Regions from separate parts of the Cronobacter condimenti 1330 genome, predicted to be linked through region 3. Evidence: predicted binding sites of a transcription regulator. Region 3 holds the regulator's gene; each other region holds the start of a gene.
What was found. Region 3 encodes sigma-54, which starts transcription at its own class of promoters, with help from an activator protein. Its sites were predicted from a motif close to GTTGGCACANNTTTCGCTNT; they were not measured.
Positions count from the first base shown of each region.

Region 1: the regulator sigma-54 is predicted to act here: its motif matches at 2,105-2,124, upstream of glnA (glutamate--ammonia ligase).
Region 2: the regulator sigma-54 is predicted to act here: its motif matches at 2,935-2,954, upstream of norV (anaerobic nitric oxide reductase flavorubredoxin).

Region 1 covers NZ_CP012264.1:4,307,718-4,313,402, reverse strand. Annotated here, with positions in the region: gene glnL (nitrogen regulation protein NR(II)) at 1-409, opposite strand, end outside; gene glnA (glutamate--ammonia ligase) at 608-2,017, opposite strand; gene typA (ribosome-dependent GTPase TypA) at 2,396-4,219, shown strand; gene ompL (porin OmpL) at 4,301-4,987, opposite strand; gene AFK62_RS19795 (MFS transporter) at 5,061-5,685, opposite strand, start outside.
Region 2 covers NZ_CP012264.1:2,890,915-2,896,599, reverse strand. Annotated here, with positions in the region: gene AFK62_RS13195 (SulP family inorganic anion transporter) at 1-1,223, opposite strand, end outside; gene norR (nitric oxide reductase transcriptional regulator NorR) at 1,321-2,835, opposite strand; gene norV (anaerobic nitric oxide reductase flavorubredoxin) at 2,993-4,426, shown strand; gene norW (NADH:flavorubredoxin reductase NorW) at 4,430-5,572, shown strand; gene AFK62_RS13175 (KTSC domain-containing protein) at 5,576-5,685, opposite strand, start outside.
Region 3 covers NZ_CP012264.1:452,151-457,835, forward strand. Annotated here, with positions in the region: gene mtgA (monofunctional biosynthetic peptidoglycan transglycosylase) at 1-592, shown strand, start outside; gene npr (PTS phosphocarrier protein NPr) at 607-879, opposite strand; gene rapZ (RNase adapter RapZ) at 876-1,730, opposite strand; gene ptsN (PTS IIA-like nitrogen regulatory protein PtsN) at 1,795-2,280, opposite strand; gene hpf (ribosome hibernation promoting factor) at 2,363-2,650, opposite strand; gene rpoN (RNA polymerase factor sigma-54) at 2,673-4,112, opposite strand; gene lptB (LPS export ABC transporter ATP-binding protein) at 4,210-4,935, opposite strand; gene lptA (lipopolysaccharide ABC transporter substrate-binding protein LptA) at 4,942-5,499, opposite strand; gene lptC (LPS export ABC transporter periplasmic protein LptC) at 5,468-5,685, opposite strand, start outside.

The DNA of each region.
Region 1 (5,685 bases), 490 kb from region 3:
GGCCGCGCACCAGATCGCGCGCGGCGACTTGCTGGGCATGCTGGAGTTGTTCCTGGCTTAAACGTCGCTGATTATCCATCGGGGCCATTTCCAGCAGGATCAGGCCTTCCGGCAGACGTTGCGCCGTCAGGGAAAGAATATGCGAGCGACCGTCGATCACCAGCGTCACTTCGTTATCGGTAAATCCCTGGCCTGCGTTCAGGCTTTCCTGCATCAGGCTGATATTAAGGGAAAAATAACTCAGCAGCTCCGGTAAAGGCGTGCCGTAAAGCTTACGTGAACTTTGCGCGAGCAACTGCTGCGCCGCCGGGTTGGCGTAATGCACTGCCAGGTCATCGTCGACCAGCAAAATGCTATTGATTAATGCGTTAAGGATCTGCCCAGCATCGGGCAGCGTGCCTGTTGCCATCCAGCAGTCCCCCAGGTTTTGCACCATTTTAGTGCAGTATAGCGTTTTAACGACCAAAAAAGCGTTAAAACCAGTTACGGGTGGTGAAAAAAGCCCATCCGAAGATGGGCTAAAGTTTCCACGGCAACAAAAAAACAGTGACGGATTTCACGCAGTGGCGACAACCTGAAATCCGTGGGCTATCAACTTCAAAAAAAATTAAACGCTGTAGTACAGTTCGAACTCAACCGGGTGCGGCGTCATGCGAACGCGGTCGTTCTCTTCGATACGCAGCGCGATGTAAGCATCAATAGCATCGTCAGTGAACACGCCGCCTGCGGTCAGGAACTCACGGTCCTGATCCAGCGCCTGGAGGGCTTCTTCCAGAGAGCCGGCAACCTGCGGGATCTCTTTCGCTTCTTCCGGCGGCAGGTCATACAGGTTTTTGTCCATCGCTTCGCCCGGGTGGATCTTGTTCTTAATACCGTCAAGACCCGCCATCAGCAGAGCAGCGAAGCACAGGTACGGGTTAGCTGCCGGGTCCGGGAAGCGCACTTCGATACGACGCGCTTTCGGAGACGCAACCACCGGAATACGGATGGACGCGGAGCGGTTACGCGCGGAGTAGGCCAGCATTACCGGCGCTTCGTAGCCCGGCACCAGACGCTTGTAGGAGTTGGTGGTCGGGTTAGACAGGGCGTTGATGGCTTTCGCGTGTTTGATGACGCCGCCGATGTAGTACAGCGCCTGCTCAGACAGACCTGCGTACTTGTCACCAGAGAACAGGTTGGTACCGTTCTTGGACAGGGACATGTGGCAGTGCATACCGGAGCCGTTATCGCCGAACATCGGTTTTGGCATAAAGGTCGCAGTTTTACCGAAACGGTGTGCGACGTTATGCACGACATATTTGTAGATCTGAATTTCGTCCGCTTTTTTGGTCATGGTGTTGAAGCGGGTTGCCACTTCGTTCTGACCGGCGGTGGCGACTTCGTGGTGGTGCGCTTCAACGACCAGACCCATCTCTTCCATGGTCAGACACATGACAGAACGGATGTCCTGAGAAGAATCCACCGGCGGAACCGGGAAGTAACCGCCTTTCACGCCTGGACGGTGGCCTTTGTTGCCGCCTTCGTATTTGGTGGAGGAGTTCCACGCGCCTTCGATGTCGTCAATGGCGACATGAGAACCGGAGATGGAGCTGCCGAAGCGGATATCGTCAAACAGGAAGAATTCAGGTTCCGGCCCGAACAGAACGGTGTCAGCGATGCCGGTGGAGCGCAGGTACTCTTCTGCACGCTTGGCGATAGAACGCGGGTCGCGATCGTAGCCCTGCATGGTACCCGGCTCAAGGATGTCGCAACGAATAATCAGGGTCGGTTCTTCGTAGAACGGGTCAATGACAGCGGTGGAGGCGTCCGGCATCAGCACCATGTCAGATTCATTGATGCCTTTCCAGCCACCGATGGAGGAACCATCGAACATTTTACCTTCTTCGAAGAAGTCGGCGTTCACCTGGTGGGCTGGGATGGTGACGTGCTGTTCTTTACCTTTCGTGTCAGTGAAGCGCAGATCCACAAACTTCACTTCATGTTCATTCAGCATCGTCAGAACGTGTTCAGCGGACATACTTAACTCTCCCGGATTTGTCATTGTCGTCGTGGTAACGAGGTCTTCAGTACTTATTAAAATTGGCGTTGCCGCCCTGAATTCTTTAAAGCGAAATCTGTGCCAACTTTCAAATCCCCCCAAAAAGGCGCTATCATGCGCGTCATAGTGCAAAAGGGCTGCACCACGATGGACAGATTGCACCAATATAGTGCCTGTGTGTAAAAAACAAGCACTGTGTTGGTGCAATTTACGTTTAATAGCCCTTTTACCGCTGCGTGAAAACGATCACAAAGCCTGGCGACAAGACTTGTTTGCGTCAGATGATTGTGATCCTGTTTAGTCCTTCGATTAATACGTGTACAATAACGCGCTATTTCTAATGCCTGAGGCAAAGTTGTGATCGAAAAATTGCGTAACATCGCCATCATTGCGCACGTTGACCATGGTAAAACGACCCTGGTTGACAAGCTGCTGCAGCAATCCGGTACGTTCGACGAACGTGCTGAAACTCAAGAGCGCGTGATGGACTCCAACGATTTGGAGAAAGAGCGTGGGATTACCATCCTCGCGAAAAACACCGCGATCAAATGGAATGATTACCGTATCAACATCGTTGATACCCCTGGGCACGCCGACTTCGGTGGTGAAGTTGAACGTGTCATGTCCATGGTTGATTCCGTGCTGCTGGTGGTTGATGCTTTTGACGGCCCGATGCCGCAGACGCGCTTCGTGACCAAGAAAGCATTTGCCCATGGCCTGAAACCTATCGTGGTTATCAACAAAGTTGACCGTCCGGGCGCGCGTCCTGACTGGGTTGTGGATCAGGTGTTCGACCTGTTCGTGAACCTCGACGCGACCGACGAGCAGCTGGACTTCCCTATCGTTTACGCGTCTGCGCTGAACGGTATCGCGGGTCTGGATCACTCTGACATGGCGGAAGACATGACCCCGCTGTACCAGGCGATTGTTGACCATGTACCGGCACCGGACGTCGATCTCGACGGCCCGCTGCAGATGCAGATCTCCCAGCTCGACTACAACAACTATGTTGGCGTTATCGGCATCGGCCGCATCAAACGCGGTAAAGTGAAGCCGAACCAGCAGGTCACTATCATTGATAGCGAAGGCAAAACGCGTAACGGTAAAGTCGGTAAAGTACTGGGCCACCTCGGTCTGGAGCGTATCGAGACTGATCTGGCGGAAGCAGGCGATATCATTGCTATCACCGGTCTTGGCGAGCTGAACATCTCCGACACCATCTGCGACCCGCAGAACGTCGAAGCGCTGCCGGCGCTGTCTGTTGACGAACCGACCGTTTCTATGTACTTCAACGTCAACACCTCGCCGTTCTGCGGTAAAGAAGGTAAATACGTTACCTCTCGTCAGATCCTTGACCGTCTGAACAAAGAGCTGGTGCACAACGTGGCACTGCGCGTTGAAGAAACCGAAGATGCTGACGCGTTCCGCGTGTCTGGTCGTGGCGAACTGCACCTGTCTGTTCTTATCGAGAACATGCGTCGTGAAGGTTTCGAACTGGCGGTTTCCCGTCCGAAAGTTATCTTCCGTGAAATCGATGGCCGTAAACAAGAGCCGTTCGAAAACGTAACGCTGGACGTCGAAGAGCAGCATCAGGGTTCTGTCATGCAGGCACTGGGCGAGCGTAAAGGCGACCTGAAAAACATGAATCCGGACGGCAAAGGCCGCGTACGTCTCGACTACGTGATCCCAAGCCGTGGCCTGATTGGCTTCCGTTCTGAGTTCATGACCATGACTTCTGGTACGGGTCTGCTGTACTCCACCTTCAGCCACTACGACGATATCCGTCCGGGCGAAGTCGGCCAGCGTAACAACGGCGTGCTGATCTCCAACGGTCAGGGTAAAGCGGTTGCGTTCGCGCTGTTCGGTCTGCAGGATCGCGGCAAGCTGTTCCTGGGTCACGGTGCGGAAGTTTATGAAGGCCAGATCATCGGTATTCATAGCCGTTCTAACGACCTGACGGTGAACTGCCTGACTGGTAAGAAACTGACCAACATGCGTGCGTCCGGTACGGACGAAGCAACGGTTCTGGTTCCGCCTATCAAGATGACCCTGGAGCAGGCGCTCGAGTTCATCGATGACGACGAACTGGTCGAAGTAACCCCGCTGTCCGTACGTATCCGTAAACGTCACCTGACGGAAAACGATCGTAAACGTGCCATGCGCGGTGCGAAAGAAGAGTAATACGGGATATCCGTAAGCCGGGTCAGCGTTCGCGCCGCCCGGCATGACTTAAAAGCCGCTGAAGATTCAGCGGCTTTTTTATTAGAACGAATACCGTAGCCCTAAGCGAATACGGTACTGCTCGCGGTGATAATCATTCCAGCGGTCCAGCCACTGTAGCTCGACATAGGGCAGCCAGTGCTGATCAAGCTTATAGCGAAATCCATGCGTAATTTCCCAGTGGTGATCTTTCCCGTTTTTACTGTGGTAATCATTGACCCGCTGAAAGAAATGCGGCTCGAACGTATAAGCCAGCTTCTCTGTTACTTTAATATTCCAGTAATTAGCAAATTCGTGCGTGTCGTTTTTATCCATCCTGCCGTTAACGTCCGGCGTATCGTAATTATTATGGTTATAGCGATAGCGAACCGTCAGATTAAACCAGGGCGTAAATTTATAATTAGTATCTAAATACGCCGCGCCGCCTGAGCCGTCGATACTGTCATTAATCAGCCCGCCGGGCTGGAACGTCAGGTTTTCCGTTGGTTTAAACAGCGGATACCAGCCTTCGATTTCATTGTAACTGTGCTTGAGCTCATCCCATTTGCCGACGTTATAAGCGTTCGTCGCCATCAGCCCGGCACCGCCATCAAAGTTATAACCCGCGCGCAGGATCACCTCATGTAATTCGGACGCGGTGTTATATGCCTCGCGAGTTTCGACATAGGCACCGGCAAAAGCGCCGCCGGGAACCGATGAAAAAAGCAGTACGGTTGCGATTCTCTTCATAGTATTTCCCTATAACAGATACAGAAAGGCCGCCCCTTCGGCAAACCGAAGGGGAAGAGAGCCCGGGTTGCCGTTATAACGTGACGGCTGAGGCTTTATGGTCGGGGTCAGTATGCGTAACGCCGGCGGCATGTTTTTTCCGCCAGGCAATTTCCTCAATAATAAAAGCGAAACGCTGCTCATTGAGCTTATAAAAAAAGCCCATCGTCACGGCGGCAATGATCGCAAGCCCGCATGGCCAGAGAAAAATAAGCTGACGTAACCCGTCGAGCGTCGCCGGGGTTTGCAGCGCGTTCGGCACATAGCCAATTTCCGTGAGCATAATGCCTGGCAGAAACCCTGCCAGTGCCGCAGAAATCTTACGGGAGAAGGTGTAGCCGGTATAAACCGAGCCTTCAGCGCGAATGCCGGTTTTCCACTCGCCATAGTCGACGGTATCCGGTACCAGCGCCCAGTTGAGACTGTTGACGAACGCGGTGCCGAAAAACGCCATGCAGGAGAAGAGGACAAAACTCAGGGAGGTGGTTCCCCAGACGTAATTGAAAATATCGCCTGCGGCCCAGAGCGTAAGGCCGCCAAGGTAGACCTGTTTCTTGCCAAAGCGCTTCACCGCGCCCGGGACCATAAACACGCCAACCAGAATGCAGCCCATACTGAAAAAGCCCATCCACGACAGCAAATGCAGATCGTTAAGTACG
Region 2 (5,685 bases), 1.9 Mb from region 3:
TCGCGCTCGGCGCGCACCACGTGGGCAACGCGGCGGGCGAACAGCATCATTGCGAACAGTACGCCGCCCGCAACGCCAATGGCGAGGTTGCCGGTCCACACGGTGGCGATGACCGTCACGACCATTACCAGCGTCTCGGAAAGCGGCATCCGCTTGAGCGTTGCCGGCGCGATGCTATGCCAGTTCAGGGTTTTCGCCGCCACCACCATCATGATGCCCGCCAGTACCACCATCGGGATCTGCGCCATCACGGCGCTGAGGCCGGTGACCATCAGCAGCAGCACCAGCGCGGCGGCGATGGTCGAGAAACGCGAACGGGCGCGGCCCAGCTCCACGTTCACGACCGTCTGGCCTATCATCGCGCAGCCGCCAATGCCGCCATAAAATCCGCTCAGGATATTGGCAACGCCGAGAGCCCAGCATTCGCGGCGCTTGCTCGACGGAGTATCCGTGATGTCATCGACCAGACGCGCGGTCAGCAGCGACTCCATCAGCCCCACAAACGCAATGCTCAGCGCGCATGGCCAGACGATGTGCAGCGTCTCCAGGTTGAGCGGCACCAGCAGCGAGTTAAAGCCCGGCAGGCCTGGCGCCATGGGGCCTTCATCGCCGACGGTCGGCGGCATCAGCTCACACGCCCAGACGATGACGGTGACCGCGACAATCGCCACCAGCGGCGACGGCACGCTTTTGGTCACGCGCGGCAGCAGCAGCACAATGGCGAGCGTGGCGGCGAAGAGCAGCCAGACCATCTGGCTTTGTCCCCACACATGCGGCACCTGCGCCATAAATATCAGGATGCCGAGCGCGTTTACAAAACCGGTCATTACTGAGCGGGGGATGTAGCGCATCATGCGTGCGAGACCGAACAGCCCGAACAGGATCTGAATTATCCCGCCGAGGATGAGCGCCGGCAGAATGTAGCCGACGCCGTGCTGATGCACCATTGGGCCGATGACCAGCGCCACCGAACCTGCCGCCGCCGTAACCATCGCCGGGCGACCGCCCAGAATCGACATACTGAAACACAGCACGATAGACGCCACCAGGCTCACTTTCGGGTCGACGCCCGCTATCACGGAAAACGAGATAACTTCCGGGATCAGCGCAAGCGCCGTCAGGATGCCCGCCAGCGTTTCACGCATTAACAGCCGCGGTGTGCGCAGCACATGCGTTACAGAAAGCTCAGGGATAGCCCGAGCCGCATTTTGAGTATCAGACATGAGTATTTGCAGGTGTTTTATTATCAGACGCCGCCTTTTTGGGCGGCAGGGACGGGCGATGGTACAGAGCAAGGCCGCAAAACGCCAGCCTTGCGGGTCATTTCAGGCCCAGCTTGCGCGCGAGCCGGTGCAGGTTGCCAGGGTCCATCTCCAGCAGACGCGCGCATGCCGCCCAGTTATTGCCGGCAATTTGCAGGGCGCGCTGAATATAGTCGCGCTGAAACTGACGCGTGGCGTGCTGCAAATTTTCGACCGGCGGCGCGGCGGCGGCAACCTCAAGTGGCGCAGGCGCGCTACGGCCTGGCGCGAAGTGGTGCGCCAGCAGCAGTAATTCAGGGCCGCGGCTCTCGGCCTGCGCTACGATAATCGCCCGGTAGAGAGCATGTTCCAGTTCGCGGATATTGCCCGACCAGCGCTGCGCCATCAGCCATGCGCTCGCCTGCGGGCTGAGTGCGACGCGGTTCAGGCCAAATTTCAGCCGGCATTTTTCACAGAAAAATCCCGCCAGCAGCAGGATATCGTCACCGCGTTCGCGAAGCGGCGGCACATGGAGCGGAAAAACGCTCAGACGATGGTAAAGATCGGCGCGAAAGTCGCCCTGTGCTACCGCGTCGCGCAGATCGCGGTTGGTGGCGGCGACAATACGCACATCCACTCGCAGCAGTTTATCTTCGCCGACGCGCTGGATGTCGCCATATTGCAGTGCGCGCAGCAGTTTTGCCTGGAGCGTCAGCGGCAGCTCGCCCACTTCATCAAGAAACAGCGTGCCGTTATCCGCCAGTTCAAATTTACCGCGCCGGTCGTGAATGGCGCCGGTAAACGCGCCCTTAACGTGGCCGAACAGTTCGCTTTCCGCCACGCTTTCCGGCAGCGCGGCGCAGTTAACGTACACCAGCGGGTTCGCCACACGGGCAGATTGCGCATGCAGCTCGCGCGCCACCAGCTCTTTGCCGACGCCCGTTTCGCCAAGTACCAGCACATTAAGATCTGACGGCGCGACCAGGCTTATCTCTTTTTTAAGCTGCTGCATCGGCGCGGAGTCGCCAATCATTTCCAGACGCTCGTCCGGCTCCACGCCAGGCGGCAGGCGGCTCACGGGCGCGGCGGTTTTCTCCAGTTGTTCTACCAGCAAAGCGTTGTGCAGCGCGCTGCCTGCAAGGCTTGCCACCCCACGCAGTTCGTCATCGCTGTAGGCGTCAAACTGCGTCGCGTTCATCCCATCAAGCGTCAGCGCGCCGATGAGCGTCTGTCCGGAGAAGAGCGGCATGCCGACACAGGCGTGGACGTGCAGCTCCTGACGCTCCGGGATAAGCCCGTCGTACGGATCGGGCAGGTCGCTGTCGGCGGGAAAGCGCACGACGTCGCCCGCCCGCGCGATAGCCTCCAGACGCGGATGCGCCGCCAGGCTAAAACGACGGCCCATCACATCTGGCGCGAGACCGGCCGTGGCGAGCGGGCGAAACTGGCGGTTTTCGTAGCGGAGCAGGGCGGTGGCGTCGCAGCGCAGCAGGCGGTGGATGCTGTCAATCATACGGGTAAAACGGTCGCGTCCAGGCAGACCGTTTTGCATGTCGATGGCCAGTGCGGCGAGAGACTGGGCAGAGAGCGTCATGGTGTCAATTCCACAATGGAGTGTCAAATTAACAATAATGGATAATAGTCATTATGACAATCTATAAAATATAAACCATGAATAATCAGTAGGTTAAAAGTTGGCACGCTAACTGCAATACCTCTGGCATATCGATTTATTTCAGAGGAACCGTGCAATGAACATTCATGTTAAAAATAATATTTTTTGGGTTGGCCAGCGTGACTGGGAAGTGCGTGATTTTCATGGCACCGAGTACAAAACCTTAAAAGGCAGCAGTTACAACAGCTATCTCATCCGTGAAGAGAAAAATGTGCTGATCGATACGGTTGACCACAAATTCAGCCGCGACTTCGTGAATAACCTGCGCAGCGAAATTGATCTGGCGGATATCGATTACATCATTATCAACCATGCCGAAGAAGACCACGCAGGCGCGCTCTCCGAACTCATGAACTGCATCCCGGACACGCCGATTTACTGCACCGCCAACGGCATCGATTCTATCAACGGTCATCATCATCACCCGGAATGGAACTTCAACGTGGTGAAAACCGGCGACACGCTGGATATCGGCAATGGCAAAAAATTGATCTTCGTTGAAACCCCGATGCTCCACTGGCCAGACAGCATGATGACCTATATGACTGACGACGCGGTGCTCTTCAGTAACGACGCCTTTGGCCAGCACTATTGCGACGAACACCTCTTTAACGACGAAGTCGATCAGGCCGAGCTGTTTGAGCAGTGCCAGCGCTACTACGCGAATATTCTGACGCCGTTCAGCCGCCTGGTGACGCCGAAAATCACCGAGATCCTCGGCTTTAACCTGCCAGTCGATATGATTGCCACGTCACATGGCGTGGTATGGCGCGACAACCCGACGCAAATCGTTGAGCTGTATCTGAAGTGGGCGGCGGATTACCAGGAAGATCGCATCACGATTTTCTATGACACCATGTCCAACAACACCCGCCTGATGGCGGATGCCATCGCCCAGGGCATCGCGGAAATTGATCCTCGCGTGGCGGTGAAAATCTTCAATGTGGCGCGCAGCGATAAAAACGAAATTCTCACCAACGTGTTCCGCTCGAAAGGCGTGCTGGTGGGCACTTCAACCATGAACAACGTTATGATGCCGAAAATCGCAGGTCTGGTGGAAGAGATGACCGGGCTGCGTTTTCGTAACAAGCGCGCCAGCGCGTTTGGCTCCCATGGGTGGAGCGGGGGCGCGGTAGACCGGCTCTCGACCCGCCTGCAGGATGCGGGGTTTGAGATGTCGCTAAGCCTGAAGGCCAAATGGCGCCCGGATCTCGACGCGCTGGAACTCTGCCGCGAGCATGGCCGCGACATCGCACGTCAGTGGGCGCTCTCGCCACTGCCTGTTAGCGCCCAGGCGATCGCCCCAGAGAGCGGCGTGGCTTTTCAGGAGCCCGGTGAGCCAGTAGGGCAGTGCATGATCTGCACCGTCTGCCAGTGGGTCTACGACCCGGCGAAGGGTGAGCCGAATCAGGATGTCGCCCCGGGCACGCCGTGGGATGCCGTGCCGGAAAGCTTCCTCTGCCCGGAATGCGGGATCGGCAAATCGGTCTTTGAAGTCTGTGAGGGCTGAACGATGAGCGAGGAACTGATTATCATCGGCGCGGGTTTTGCCGCCCGCCAGCTGGTGCGCAACCTGCGCCAGCAGGATAAAACGCGCCCGATCCGGCTTATCGCCTCAGACAGTGGCGATGAGTACAACAAGCCCGACCTCAGTCATGTCTTCACTAACGCGCAGCGCGCCGACGACCTGACACGCCAGACGGCAGGCGACTGGGCAGAGCAAAATCATTTACTGCTACACCCGCACACGCAGGTTACAGGTATTGACGTCGCGACACGCACTGTAGAAACCAGCGCCGGACGCTTTGCCTGGCAACATCTGGTGCTTGCCACCGGCGCACAGGCTGTCTTGCCGCCGGTGAGCGGCAGCGAGCTGATGTTTACGCTCAATAGCCAGCAGGAGTATCGCCAGTGTGAGGCGGCGCTGCGCGACGCGAAACGCGTGCTGCTGCTGGGAGGCGGGCTTATCGGCACCGAGCTTGCGATGGATCTCAATCGCGCCGGTAAAAAGGTGACGCTGGTCGATACCAGCACGAGCCTGCTTTCGACCGTGCTGGTGCCGGAAATTAGCGCGCGCCTGCAAACGGTACTCGCGCAACATGGCGTGACGCTGCGGCTCAGCACCGGGCTTGCGTCGCTCGCACGTCATCACGATTCGCTGGTCGCGACGTTATCCGACGGGCATCAGGAGTGCGTTGATGCGGTCGTCTGCGCCATTGGTCTGCGCCCTGACCTGACGCTTGCACACAGCGCAGGACTGGCAACCCGGCGCGGGATCGTGGTGGATGACAGGCTTTCCACCAGTCATCCGGCTATTTATGCCCTCGGCGATTGCGCCGAGATCCGCGGACGCCTGCTGCCATTCCTGCAACCGGCGCAGTTGTGCGCCATGACGCTTGCAAAAAACCTGAGTGGCGCAGCCCAAAGCCTGACGCTGCCCGCGATGCTCGTTAAAGTGAAAACGCCGCTAATGCCGCTGCATCTTGCGGGGGATACCGCCAATCGCGGGCTGGACTGGGAGATGCGCGTTGGTCCGGGCGGTGTCATCGCGCGTGGCAGAGATGAGGAGGGCGTACTGCGGGCGTTTGTGGTGAGCGAGGATCATATGAAGCAGGCGTTTGGGCTGCTTAAAGAACTGAATGCGGGTGGAAATTAACCCTTACCCGACGCGCTGATAAGGAAAGCGGTCTTTAATGGATTTGCGGAAATAGCGCCCTTTTGAGAGGGCGCGACCCAGCGCGAGGTAAACCTGCTCCGGCACGTTCAGGT
Region 3 (5,685 bases):
GGTTGAGCGCCAGTTTTCCGCCTGGTTTAGCGGTGACTTCAGCTATGTGGCACATTCCGACTGGGTGAGCATGGATGAGATCTCGCCGTGGATGGGGCTTGCGGTTATCGCTGCTGAAGATCAGAAATTCCCGGAGCACTGGGGTTTTGATATGGCCGCTATACAGAAAGCTGTCTCCCATAATGAGCGCAGCAGCCGCATTCGCGGGGCGTCCACGCTGTCTCAGCAAACGGCCAAAAACCTGTTTCTGTGGGATGGTCGCAGCTGGCTGCGCAAAGGGCTGGAGGCCGGTTTAACGCTCGGCATCGAAACCGTCTGGAGCAAGCGCCGCATCCTGACGGTCTATCTGAATATCGCGGAATTCGGCGAGGGCGTGTTTGGCGTGGAAGAGGCCTCGCAGCGGTATTTCAACAAGCCTGCCCGCCGCCTTAGCGCATCGGAAGCAGCATTGCTCGCGGCCGTTTTGCCTAACCCGATACGTTTTAAAGTGAGCGCGCCGTCAGGCTACGTGCGTACGCGTCAGCAGTGGATTTTGCGCCAGATGCGCCAGCTTGGCGGGGAGTCCTTTATGGCGCAGCATGCGCTGCGCTGAAGGAGAGAAGGGCGTTATTCTTCGTCAAAGCCTGCGTTAAAGAGCGCAATGACAGCCGCCAGCGCTTCTTTTTCCTGCGGTCCGTTGGCTTCTATTTCAATATGACCGCCCTGTGCGGAATCCAGCATCAGTAGGGCGATAACGCTGCTGGCTTCCGCTTCGGTGCCTGCCTCATTACGCAACAGCACTTCGGCATCAAAGCTCTGTACGAGTTCGAACAGTTTCATGGCCGGACGGGCATGCATCCCGAGCTTATTGGTGATTTCAACGGTCTGCTTTACGGTCATGATTTGCGTTTTTCCAGCGTGCGGTGGCGGGACTGAACGTTCTTGCCGCGCGAGCGGAAATAATCCGCCAGCTGTTCGGCAATATAGACAGAACGGTGTTTACCGCCGGTGCAACCGATAGCGACGGTCAGATAACTACGGTTGTTGGTTTCGAGCATCGGCAGCCACAGTTCCAGGTAGCTGCGCGTCTGGTAAATGAAGTTGTGTACTTCGGTGTGACGGTCGAGGAATGCGGCTACGGGCCTATCAAGACCCGTCATTGGACGCAGTTTCGGGTCCCAGTGCGGGTTTGGCAGAAAGCGCACATCAAAAACATAATCAGCATCGATAGGGATGCCGTGTTTAAAGCCGAAGGATTCAAACACCATCGTCAGTTCACGCTCTCGTTTGCCGAGCAGCCGCGTGCGCAGCATTTCCGCCAGTTCATGCACTGACATTTCCGAGGTGTCGACGATGAGATCCGCGCGCGATCGCAGCGGCTCCAGGAGATCGTTTTCTTCATCGATGGCGCTTTCCAGCGACAGGTTTTTACTGGAGAGCGGATGCAGACGACGCGTGTCGCTGTAGCGGCGAATCAGCGTATTGCGATCGGCGTCGAGGAACAACAGTTGCGGAGAAAACGCATCAGGCAGGCTATTCATCGCCTGTTCAAATACCTCCGGGGATTCTGGCATATTGCGCACATCAATACTGACTGCCGCGGATATCTGCCGGTCTGACAGCGTGCGCGCCAGGTCAGGCAGCAACACAACGGGCAGGTTATCGACGCAGTAGAACCCCATATCTTCCAGCGCGCGCAGGGCGACTGATTTCCCTGACCCTGAACGCCCACTGACGATCATCAGAACCATCTGCTGTTTCTCCACACTTCAGACCGGCTAACCGGTGCTTCCTGGATTGTGCCTTTCAGCACGGTCATTCACTCTCTTCACTGGTTTCAGTGATTATCTGATAGAGCTCTTCATCGGTTTGCGCGGCGCGCAGACGACGGCAAATCGTTTTGTCCGCCAGCCTTTTCGCCACCAGCGACAGCGTATGCAGATGCGTTTTAGTTTGATCTGCCGGCACCAGCAGCGCGAAGAGTAAATCTACGGGCTGGTTATCAATAGCGTCAAAAGGAATCGGCGTTTCGAGCTGTACGAAAACACCTACGGCGCGCAGCGTGTCCTCTTCCAGTTTGCCGTGCGGAATGGCGATGCCGTTACCAATCCCGGTACTCCCCATCCGCTCACGGGTAAGGATCGCTTCAAATACGACCTGCGGCGACAGGCTGAGCTGTTTTGCCGCCAGCTCGCTGATAATTTCCAGGGCGCGCTTTTTGCTCTGGCAGTGTACGCCGCTGCGGGTGCATTCCTGGTTTAAAACATTGCTCAATGGCAGAGCGGAATCATTATTCATCATAATTTCACCTAAGCGTTTTCTGGTGCGACGGCTCGTCGTACGGGCCGCGAGCCGTCGGTGTCCCAGCGAAACGCCCGGACAATTAATGTTGTTTCAGTTTATCTTTGTGTTTAGTGAGCTGCCGCGTCAGTTTATCAATCAAACCGTCGATGGCGGCGTACATATCCTGGCCTTCCGAACTGGCATGCAGCTCCCCGCCGTTCACATGCAGGGTGGCGTCGGCGACTTGCGTCACCTTTTCCACCTTCAGCACAATATAGACCTGATTAATCCTTTCGAAATACTGTTCCAGCTTGGCGAACTTGGTCGTGACGAACTCGCGCAGCGATTCAGTGATTTCGACGTTATGTCCTGTGATGTTGAGCTGCATAGTGTCTTCCTTATCGGTTGGGTCAGACCAGCTGTTTGCGCTGATTTGACGGCGGTATGGATAAAGACTCTCGATACTTCGCAACGGTACGGCGGGCCACCATGATCCCTTGTTCTGACAGCATAGACGTCAGCTTGCTGTCGCTTAGGGGTTTCGCGGGGTTTTCCGCTGCAATCAACTTCTTCACCAGCGCGCGAATAGCCGTAGACGAGGCTTCGCCGCCGCCCTCGGTGTTTACGTGGCTTGAGAAGAAATACTTTAATTCGAAAATGCCGCGCGGGCTGTGCAGATATTTTTGCGTGGTGACGCGGGAGATGGTGGATTCGTGCATTTCTACCGCCTGGGCGATATCGGCGAGCACCATCGGCTTCATATACTCTTCGCCCTGCTCGAAGAACGCCTGTTGCTGTTCGACGATACAACGGCTGACGCGCAGCAGCGTGTCGTTACGGCTCTCCAGGCTTTTGATAAGCCATTTTGCTTCTTGCAGGTTGCTGCGGATGAACTGGTTATCTGATTCATTGCGCGTGCTGTTAGACATCGCGGCGTACTGCTGATTGATTTTGAGGCGCGGAATGCTGTCGGAATTAAGCTCGACGCTCCAGCGTTCGTTATGCTTGCGCACCAGCACGTCGGGAATGACGTATTCCGGCTCGCCAGTCTGGATCGACTGCCCGGGGCGCGGATCGAGCGACTGGATCAGATTCACCGCCTCTTTCAGCACCTCTTCTTTCAGCCGCGTAACACGCATCAGACTGCGGAAATCGTGATTAGCTAACAGATCGAGATGATCGCTGACAATCTGGCGCGCCTGCGCAAGGAAGGGTGTTTCGGCGCTGAATTGTGACAGCTGGATTAACAGGCAGTCGCGCAGATCGCGAGCCGCGACGCCAACAGGGTCGAAACGCTGTACGCGCTTGAGGACGGCTTCTATTTCTTCTGGGCCGATGTCGCCATCGCTGTCGCCCATGCCGTCGAGAATATCCTGCACTGAGACGGTGAGGTAACCCGTATCATCTACCGCGTCGACAATCGCCGTAGCGATTGCGCGATCGGTGTCCGTAAAAGGGGTCAGCTGCACCTGCCACATCAGGTAATCCTGAAGACTTTGCGTGGTTTCGCCCTGATAGACGGGAAGCTCGTCGTCGATGTAGTCGGCGCCGGTGCCTGACGGCGTTCCCGCGGTATAGATCTCGTCCCAGCTCGCATCAAGCGGCAGCTCGTCCGGCATCTCTTTTTGCTCCAGCGCTTCGGCGGTATCCAGCCCTTCGCTGTCGCGTGTTTCCTGAGTGGCAATTTCGTCGTGAATGTCGGTTTGCTCAAGCAGGGGATTACTTTCCAGCGCCTGTTGCAGCTCCTGCTGGAGCTCCAGCGTAGACAATTGCAACAAGCGGATGGCCTGCTGCAACTGCGGCGTCATGGCGAGCTGTTGGCTAAGCCTTAGTTGCAAACCTTGCTTCATATTCAGAGCAAAAATCCTCAGGTGTAAACGTCAAATAAGACCTGTTGCGGCGCGGCGCGCAAGGTGGCGCGCCGTTTCCGCCTGTTGCTCTACCCTATCAGAGTCTGAACTCTTCCCCAAGATATACGCGCTTAACCTGTTCATCCTGAAGGATGTCGTCAGGCGTGCCGTGGGCGATCAGATGGCCCTGACTGACGATATAAGCGCGTTCGCACACGGCGAGCGTTTCACGCACGTTATGGTCGGTGATCAGCACGCCGAGGCCGCTGTCACGCAGATGTTCAATGATGCGTTTGATGTCGATAACCGAAATCGGGTCGACACCCGCGAACGGTTCATCAAGCAGAATAAATTTCGGGTTAGCCGCCAGCGCGCGGGCGATTTCCACACGACGACGTTCACCGCCGGAGAGCGATTGGCCAAGGCTGTCGCGCAGGTGGTCGATATGAAACTCTTCCATCAGCTCTTTGGCGCGGTCTTCACGCTGTTCAGTGCTGAGATCGTCCCGGATTTGCAGCACGGCCATCAGGTTGTCGTAAACGCTCAGGCGGCGGAAAATCGACGCTTCCTGCGGCAGGTAGCCGATACCACGGCGCGCACGCGCGTGTAACGGCAGCAGGCTGATATCGTCTTCATCAATGATGATGTTACCAGCGTCACGCTGCACGATGCCTACCACCATGTAAAAGGTGGTGGTTTTGCCCGCGCCGTTCGGGCCAAGCAGGCCGACTATCTCGCCCGAATTTACCGTCAGGCTGACATCTTCCACTACGCGGCGGCCTTTGTAGGCTTTCGCCAGGTTTTTCGCAATGAGTGTTGCCATAAGGGGTTAGTTGCTCTTGTTCTGGTTCGGTGCCTGAGCGGCGCCGTCTTTATTTTGCAGCTGCGACGGCACCAGTACGGTGGTCACACGTTTACCTTTCTCGCTGAATGCCTGCATCTTCTGCTCTTTGACGAGATAGGTGATTTTGTCGCCCTTGATATTGCTGTCGAGCTGCTCAAGGTAGGCATCACCGGTCAGCACCACAAAATCATTTTGCAGTTCATAGTGCATCGTAGAGGCATGGCCTTTCACCGGTTTGCCGTTATCCTGCATCTGATAAAACGTGGCCGGTTTGCCATAACCGTCAATGACTTCTTTGCCTTTTTCGCCAGCGGGGCGCGTCACGACAACTTTATCGGCATTGATTTTAATCGTGCCCTGAGTCACCACGACGTTACCCGTGAAGGTTACCACGTTACCCTGCATGTCCAGAGACTGCTGGTCAGATTCGATATGGATAGGCTGTTCGGTATCGCCCGTCAGCGCGAGTGCCGGGAAGCCTGCTGCCAGCAGCGTACTGGCCAGTACGAGATTAAGGCTGAGTTTGTTTATTCTGGATTTCATAGGAGGTTCTAACCTTTTCAATCAGCTCGGCATTTTTGCTGCGAAGGTTCCCGCGCATTTTCAGGCCGCTGGAATTAAAGCTGGTGCCGTAAAGAGTAACAAGCGTATCAGAGGTAACATCCTGGGTGACCAGGTTTATCTCCGCCTTGTCGGTCGTAATTTTGCGCAACTGTGAATCTGGTGTTA